2 linked regions of the Exiguobacterium sibiricum 7-3 genome follow. The protein of the gene in region 2 binds, or shares a complex with, the protein of the main gene of each other region. Links are inferred from orthologs where the notes say so. Each region holds a gene or a part of one and is shown on either strand. Other genes may lie near its edges.

Evidence for each region.
Region 1: the proteins of fabF (region 2) and acpP are in contact, whole or in part, in a solved structure (PDB 6OKG), measured with the Escherichia coli proteins. The link is inferred for Exiguobacterium sibiricum 7-3 from one-to-one orthologs.

Annotation. Positions count from the first base shown.
Region 1 is NZ_KK211190.1:1,149,949-1,152,795, reverse strand. It holds acpP (acyl carrier protein), read right to left. Parts: upstream 1,621-2,847; coding sequence 1,381-1,620; downstream 1-1,380. Other genes in the region: fabD (ACP S-malonyltransferase), read right to left, coding at 2,418-2,847; fabG (3-oxoacyl-[acyl-carrier-protein] reductase), read right to left, coding at 1,690-2,421; rnc (ribonuclease III), read right to left, coding at 553-1,323; P402_RS0106735 (DUF1128 family protein), read left to right, coding at 303-503; smc (chromosome segregation protein SMC), read right to left, coding at 1-176. UniProt on the Escherichia coli protein: Carrier of the growing fatty acid chain in fatty acid biosynthesis.
Region 2 is NZ_KK211190.1:1,000,553-1,006,668, forward strand. What follows is about bases 781-3,722. They hold fabF (beta-ketoacyl-ACP synthase II), read left to right. Parts: upstream 781-1,603; coding sequence 1,604-2,842; downstream 2,843-3,722. Other genes in these bases: P402_RS0105960 (beta-ketoacyl-ACP synthase III), read left to right, coding at 781-1,602; P402_RS0105970 (peptide ABC transporter substrate-binding protein), read left to right, coding at 3,148-3,722. Outside these bases: mtnN (5'-methylthioadenosine/S-adenosylhomocysteine nucleosidase), read left to right, coding at 1-546; more of P402_RS0105960, read left to right, coding at 658-780; more of P402_RS0105970, read left to right, coding at 3,723-4,794; trpS (tryptophan--tRNA ligase), read right to left, coding at 4,900-5,901. UniProt on the Escherichia coli protein: Involved in the type II fatty acid elongation cycle. Catalyzes the elongation of a wide range of acyl-ACP by the addition of two carbons from malonyl-ACP to an acyl acceptor.

The DNA of each region.
Region 1 (2,847 bases), 150 kb from region 2 along the record:
CCACCGCGTAATGATTTAGCTGATTGCTCACCGAGCACCCAGCGCACAGCATCCGATATATTGGACTTCCCACTGCCGTTTGGTCCGACGACGGCCGTGACTCCCGGAAGGAAGTCGAGCTCCGTCCGACTGGCAAATGACTTGAAGCCATTGATTTCAATTCGTTTTAAGTACATCTTGACCACCCATATGTTTAAATTTCTTTTTGATTTTCTTTTAGTTTACCATAGCCGAAAGGTCTACAAAATGGTAGCTTTTATGGTAATGTTAGGCTTAAAGAAATGAAGAGGAGATTTTAAGACATGACAATTGAACAAATGATTGTAGACATTCTGGATAAATTAAACATTATCAACAAAGGTGTCATCAAGGCGGAACAATTCGACGGCACGAAAAATGATGATTTAAAAGAGATTTATGACTTCGTCATGATGCGTGAGTCTTTGACGTTAGCAGAAGTCGATGCTATCGTCGATGAACTGAAATCACTCAAAACCGTTTAAGATTCCTCACAAAAAGGCACTCCATTTTAAAATGGGTGCCTTTTTCATATCAGAAGCTGTTTTTAAGTTCCAGCAATGCTTGCTTAGCGGCCTGCTGTTCGGCTTCTTTTTTCGAACGACCGGTACCGATGCCTTCTAGCTTATCCGCGATGTGAACGCGCGAGATGAACTCACGACTGTGCGCCGGACCACGTTCTTCGATGATTTCATACTCGATTTGCCCCAGTCCGACACGTTGGATCGCTTCTTGGAGCTGGCTTTTAAAATCAGTTTGTTCTTCAAAAAATCCGGATGCCACTTTCGGAAAAACCGCTTCGGCGAGGAATCGTTCTGCAGCTTCAATCCCTTGGTCCAGATACAAGGCACCGATGAAGGCTTCAAACACATCCGCTAGTAGTGCCGGACGATTTCTTCCTCCTGTCAGTTCCTCCCCCTTACCAAGTAGAATCATTTCAGAAAACTCATAATGATTCGCGAACTGGACCAGTGACGGCTCACACACGATGGCCGCACGCAGCTTTGTTAATTCCCCCTCGGAACGTTCCGGATAGTGCTGAAATAAATACCTGGAGACCGTCAATTCTAATACGGCATCGCCTAAAAACTCCAGACGTTCGTTATCTCCGTCTGATTCACGTTGTTCATTTACAAAAGAAGAATGCGTAAATGCTTGCTTCAATAGTTCTACATTCGCAAAATGAATATCCAGCCGTTCTTGAAGCTGGCTGAATTTCTGTTCAATTTGTGCCAAAGCCCGTGAGTCTTTCCGTCGCTTTACATACGGTCCTTTTCGGACACGACGTCCTTTTTGATTCGTCATAATGCCTCCTAAACAGCTAAATCCCACCGCAAAAACGCGGTGGGCCAGCTTCATGTATTAGACTTGTGTTTCGATGTAGCTGACGACATCGCCGACTGTTTTTAGGTTTTCTGCTTGGTCATCTTCGATTGTGATTTCGAATTTGTCTTCGAGATCCATAACGAGTTCCATGACTTCAAGTGAATCTGCTCCGAGATCGTCTTTAAACGATTTGTCGAGTGTGATTTCACTCTGTTCTTTGCCTAACTTCTCTGCGATTGCTTCTTGCACGTCTACTAAAATTTGTTCTTTTGTCATTTGAAAATCCCTCCATGAGTTGAGTATATAAGATGATTGCCAATTTGGCAAAGTAGTACCACAGTTCACTTACATTGTCATGCCGCCATCGACTGCCAAAGTTTGACCAGTGATGTAACGGGCATTGTCTGACGCGATAAAACTGACGAGCGACGCGATATCTTCCGTCTGACCAAATCGTTTTAACGGAATTTGGTCGAGTGTCTGATTGCGTTGTGTTTCTGTCAATTCATCCGTCATATCGGTTTCAATGAAACCAGGACAGATCGCATTTGCCGTAACGCCTTTGCTCGCCAGTTCACGGGCGACCGACTTCGTAAATCCGATCAGACCGGCTTTTGCCGCCACATAGTTGGCTTGACCCGGATTACCGGTGATCCCGACGACGGAAGCGATATTGATGATGCGGCCGCTCGATTTCAACAAGGGACGCGTCGCCGCTTGCGTCACAAGAAACGCACCTTTTAAGTTCGTGTTCAGAACGGCGTCAAAATCTGCTTCTTTCATTCGCATCAACAGACCGTCCCGCGTGATACCGGCATTGTTGACGACGCAATCCAGCTGACCGTACGTATCCAGTGTCGTCTTCAGCAATGCTTTCACTTGTTCGGCGTCTGCAACGTCTGCTTGGACGGCGATGGCTTCACCACCCGCATCGACGATAGACGATACGACTTCTTCTGCTTTTGCTATATTCCCGGCGTAGTTCACGACAATCCGGAATCCGTCTGTCGCCAATCGTTTGGCGATAGCGGCTCCGATTCCGCGTGATGCACCGGTTACGAGTGCTACTTTATTCAACGAATCGCCTCCGCTTCCAATTGTTCAAGTGTCGTGATACTGACGATCTTGACATCTTTTTTAATCCGCTTGACGAGACCACTCAGTGGTGACGACGGACCGAATTCGATAAATGTATCCGCACCCTCTTCAATCAATTTTTCCACACAGGATTCAAAACGAACCGGTGAATACAATTGTTGAACCAGTAAACGAATCAATTCATCTGGCTGATCGTGAAAATCACTATCGACGTTCGAGATGAATTTTGTTTTCGCCGTCTGGAAAGGTGAAGAAACCAAGATATCTTCAAATCGTGAGGCGAACGGAGTCATTAACGACGAGTGGAACGCTCCCGATACATCAAGCGGAAGGACACGTTTCGCACCCAACTCTTTTAATTTCGCAGTCGCCGTCTCGACAGCTGCAACTTGTCCTGAAATCACG
Region 2 (6,116 bases):
AATGCCGCAATCGGAACGACGTTGTTGCTTGATCATTTCAAGCCAAGTGCCGTCATCAATACTGGTTCGGCTGGCGGATTCAGAGCCGGTCTAAAAGTCGGTGATGTTGTTGTTTCGACGGAAGTCCGTCACCATGATGTCGACGTGACGGCGTTTGGTTACGAATATGGTCAAGTCCCAGGAATGCCGGCTGCCTATACAGCCGATCCAAAATTGATTGCAACAGCGGAAGCCGTCATTGAACGGATGGACGCGATTCGAGTCGTTCATGGTTTAATCGTGACAGGTGATTCTTTCATTCATGACACAGAACGTTCGAACGTCATTAAAACGAACTTCCCGGATGTCGCGGCAGTTGAGATGGAAGCAGCGCCGATTGCGCAAGTTTGTCATCAATTTAACGTTCCTTTCGTCGTGACACGTTCAATTTCTGACAGTGCTGATGAAGAAGCTTCATTATCATTTGATGAATTCTTAGAGATTGCTTCGATTAATTCAGCGAAGATGGTTATGGAAGTCGTCCGCACATTAGCCGATTCAGAGTAATCTGGATTACGTGAAAGAAGGTCTCTCAATGGGAGACCTTCTTTTGTCTTTGACAAAATCGTTTTAACGCTTTATATTAGTACCAGATACTAATTTTAAAGGAGCAATCATATGAATATCGGAATTGTAGGACTCGGCACATCATTACCCGAACGTCGAATCACAAATGATGATTTAGCAGCGACACTCGATACGAGTGATGAATGGATTCGGACACGTACAGGAATCGGAGCACGACGGATTGCGGACGATTCGGTGGATGTCACCGACCTAGCGACGGAAGCAGCGAAAAAAGCGTTAGCAGATGCCAACTTGACAGCAGACGACATCGGATTGATTGTTGTCGGAACGGCGACCGGACGTGCTTTTCCATCAACGGCATGTATCGTTCAGGAACGACTTGGAGCACTCGGTGCAACAGCTTTTGATATCAGTGCCGCCTGCAGCGGATTCATTTTTGCCTTACAAACGGCTTCGAGTATGATGGCAGCAACGGAATCAAAACATGCACTTGTCATTGGTGCAGAGAAGATGTCAAGTATCGTTGACTGGTCAGACCGGTCGACAGCAATCTTGTTTGGTGACGGCGCTGGGGCTGTCGTGCTCGGTCCAACTGAACAACAGGGATTAAATGCCTTTGAACTTGGAACAGATGGTCGCGGGGCACACCTGTTATTTAAAGAATTGGATGGTCCGATTGAAATGAACGGCCGGGAAGTCTTTAAATTCGCGGTCCGAAAGTTACCGGACATCGTTGAAAAAGTCATTCAAAAGGCTGGTGGAACGCTAACGGAACTTGATTTATTGATTCCGCATCAAGCAAATTTACGAATCATCGATGCAGCACGTGAACGGCTTGGGATTGAAGAAGAGAAAGTGATCGTGACGATTGATGAACATGCAAATACATCGGCTGCGTCGATACCACTTGCATTAGAAGAAGCACGGCGACAAGGAAGACTGTCACCGGGGACAACACTTGTCCTTGCAGGATTTGGAGCAGGTTTGACATGGGGAGCAGCTTATATTACTTGGACTAAAGGGGAGAACACATAAGATGATGAGAAAACGTGTAGTAGTAACAGGTATGGGCGCATTGACACCAATCGGCAATGATGTCGACACATTCTGGAACGCTTTAAAAGCCGGAGAAAATGGTATTCGTCCGATGGAACGTCTGGACATCGATGAATATCCAACGAAAGTAACGGGAGAATTACAGAATTTTGATATCACGGAATTCATTGAAGCAAAAGAAGCGCGAAAAATGGACCGTTTTGTCCATTATTCTCTTGTTGCCAGTATGGAAGCAGTCAAAAATGCTGACCTGGATGTCAAAGCCAACGCTGAACGAATCGGTGTCTGGATCGGATCAGGAATCGGCGGCGTCGAGACGATTGAAAAACAGGCAAAAATTTATTTTGAACGCGGACATCGCCGTGTCAGCCCATTCTTCATTCCGATGATGATTCCGAACATGGCCAGTGGTCAAGTATCGATTTATACAGGGGCAAAAGGACCGAATAACTGTTCCGTCACCGCATGTGCTTCCGGTACAAACGCGATTGGGGAAGCATTACGCGTCATCGAACGCGGTGATGCGGATGTCATGATTGCCGGTGGAGCAGAAGCACCAATTACGAACCTTTCATTTGCTGGTTTTTGTGCCAATAAAGCGATGTCAACGAACCATGATCCGAACACGGCAAGTCGTCCATTTGATGAAGGACGTGACGGATTCGTCATGGGAGAGGGTGCCGGAATTCTGGTACTGGAAGAGTATGAACATGCGATTGCCCGCGGTGCAAAAATTTATGCAGAAGTCAGTGGATACGGATTAACGGCTGATGCGTACCATATCACAGCACCAGATCCAGACGGCGACGGCGGAGCGCGCGCAATGGCGATGGCGATTCAAGATGCAGGTATCGAACCGGCTGCCGTTCAATACATCAATGCACACGGAACAAGTACACCGATGAATGATGTGTTAGAGACGAAAGCAATCCATACTGTCTTTGGCGATCATGCTGAAAAATTAGCAATCAACTCGACAAAGTCGATGATCGGTCATTTGCTGGGCGGTGCCGGTGGCGTCGAAGCCATCGCGACAATTAAATCGTTGCAGGAACAAACCGTTCACCCGACGATTCATTTGGAGAACCCAAGTGAAGGGTGTGATCTTGATTACGTTCGTGAAGGAAGCCGGTCATGGGAAGTTGAGTATGCTCTCAGCAACTCGCTTGGTTTCGGTGGTCATAATGCGTCACTCGTCTTTAAACGTTATCACGCATAAGAGCACATGTGAATAGAAGAAGAAAAAGCGATTTAACGGTTCGGATGACCGTTAAATCGCTTTTTTTAAATAAAGAAATTTAGCTGTATTTTATAACAAGTCTCACAAAAAACTAAAAATTCCACTTATTTTCAAATTGTTTTGAAAAAATATTTAGAAAAATCGGATAAAAGGTTTGCAAAATTATCAGAACATTGTAAACTATTTGTAACGAGAGGTTTTGTTCGAATAAAAGTAACGACTTTTTTTTTCGCTCAAAAACCTTAGATTACTAGCTTTGGAAATTTTAGGGGGGTCATCGTATCATGAAAAAGAAAAGTTTTGCACTGGCTACATCTGTAGCCCTCGTTTCAAGCGCATTCCTTGCAGCTTGTTCGACGACTGATTCAAATGACACATCATCGGGCGACAAAAGTTCAGACAAAAAATCAAGTGAGCAAACGCTAAACTTGATCGAAAGTGCTGATATTCCGACGCTTAACCCAACAACTTCTACGGATGCCGTGTCGTTCAACGTCTTGAACAACACGATGGAAGGTCTCTATCGTTTAGACGACAAGCAACAGCCGACACCGGGTATTGCTGAAAGTCACACAGTTTCTGACGATAAGTTGACGTACACATTCAAGCTACGTGATGCAAAATGGTCGGACGGTACACCAATCACAGCAAAAGACTTTGAATATGCGTGGAAAGAAGTTCTGAACCCTGAAAATGCTTCGCAGTACGCGTATGTCTTCTACAACATCGAAGGTGCTGAAGAATACAATACGAAAAAAGGCGAGCGTGATGCGGTTGGCGTCAAAGCAGTTGATGACAAGACATTCGAAGTTAAATTAAAAGCACCAGCGGATTACTTCCTTGGTTTAACTGGATTCGGTCCATTCATGCCGAAATCAGAAGAACTTTCGAAAAAAATCGGCAAGGACTTCGGTTCGACAGCAGATAAATCACTTTACAATGGACCATTCAAATTAACAGAATGGACACGTGAACAAGGCTGGAAAATGGTTAAAAACGATAACTACTGGGATAAAGATAACGTCAAGTTGAAAACGATCAACGTTAAGGTCGTTAAAGAAACTTCAACAGCAGTTAACCTTTACGAAAAAGGTGATATCGACCGTGCTGGTCTCTCATCAGAATTCGTTGCTCAGTATCAAGATAATAAAGAGTTCAAAACAAAGGGTGAATCTACAATCTTCTACCTTTACTTGAACACGAAAGTCAAAGCATTAAACAACGAAAAAATCCGTCGTGCCATCGACATGGGTTACAATAAAAAAGGAATCACGGACGTCATCTTGGCGAACGGATCACTTCCTGCAAACTATCTCGTACCAAAAGATTTCGCGAAGGATGAGAGCGGAAAAGACTTCCGTGAAAAGTACCCGACATTCAACGAGTACAATGCAGACGAAGCGAAAAAACTATGGGAAGAGGGCTTAAAAGAAATCGGTCAAAAATCGGTTGAACTTGAGCTGCTTAACTACGATAGTGATGACGCGAAGAAAATCGGTGAGTTCTTGAAAGGTGAGCTTGAGAAGAACCTTCCAGGTATGAAAGTCACAATCAAGCAACAACCGTTCAAAAACAAACTTGATCTCGAAAACAAAGGCGACTTTGAGTTCTCATTCGCCGGCTGGGGTCCTGACTACCAAGATCCAATGACGTTCCTCGATCTCTTCTTGACTGACGGACCATATAACCGTGGTAAGTGGTCGGATAAAGAGTACGATAAACTCATCAACGATGCGAAAACACAAACGGATGCTACAAAACGTTGGTCTGAACTACAAGAAGCTGAGAAAATCCTTCTTGATTCAGCAGCAATCTCGCCTGTTTATCAGCGCGGACGTGCATTCATGGTTAAACCATACGTTAAAGGTATTGTCGAACATAACTTCGGCGCAGACTTCTCGTACAAATGGGCTTCAATCGAAGGTAAATAAGTATGATAAGCGTTCCCTTAACCGGGAGCGCTTTTTTTGTTGCGCAAAAAAACCTTTCTTCTTAAAAAAAGAAGAAAGGGAAGAATCGTCAAAAGACGGCTGAAATTATTTTTTTACTTTTGCCCGTTTGCGCTGAAGACCCATCGCTTTTTCGACTTTCGTTAGTTTGCGTGAAGCAACCAGTTCTGCCTTGTCACGACCGTTGTCGAGAATCAGATCAAGTTCTTCTGAATCAATTAAGTCGTAATAGCGTTGTTGAATCGGTTCGAGTTCCGCAACGATGACTTCCGCGACATCTGCTTTAAACACGCCGTAGTTCAATCCATCATACTTGGCTTCCAAGTCTTTGATTGAAATACCGGCCAGCAACGAATAAATTTCGAGTAAGTTTGAAACACCCGGTTTGTTTTCCCGGTCAAATCGAACGATGCCTTCCGAATCGGTGACGGCAGACTTAATTTTTTTCCGGATGACGTCCGGTGCATCAAGCATTGAGATGTACCCTTTTGGATTCGTGTCTGTTTTTGACATTTTTTTATCGGGAGAAGTCAAACTCATGATGCGGGCACCTGTTTCTGCGATGACCGGTTCAGGCATTTTAAATGTTTCATAATAGCGGCTGTTAAAGCGTTGCGCCAAATCACGTGTCAACTCGATATGCTGTTTTTGATCGTCGCCGACGGGAACGAGCTCTGCGTCATATAAGAGAATATCCGCTGCCATCAAGGTCGGATACACAAATAATCCAGCACCAATCCGGTCTTTGCCTTGCGATTTGTCTTTATATTGTGTCATACGCTCCAGTTCACCCATACCGGACAGGCATGTCAGCATCCAACCGAGCTGAGCGTGCGCTTTAACTTCCGACTGGACGAAAATCGTTGATTTTTCAGGATTGAGTCCGCTTGCGATATAGAGTGCAGCAAGCGCCCGTGTGTTGTTCATGAGTTCGACCCGGTCAATTTCGACCGTAATGGAATGCAGGTCGACGATACAGTAATATGCATCGTGTTCGTCCTGTAGATTAACAAAGTGCTTCATCGCACCAATGTAGTTACCAAGCGTTACCGTACCCGTTGGTTTAATACCTGAAAAAATCGTTTTCATGAGAACCCCTCCAAAAAATGAAATAAAAAAAGATGACACATCCCTTGAATCATTCAAGGGACGAGTCATCGCGTTGCCACCCAAGTTGCTAGAAAACTAGCCGCTCATTTGCTGTAACGGGCAGACCCGTCTGATTCTACATGATTTCGAATCAGCCACTCCGAAGTCCATTCCATCTGCGCCAACTGTCCATTTCCACCATCCATGGACTCTCT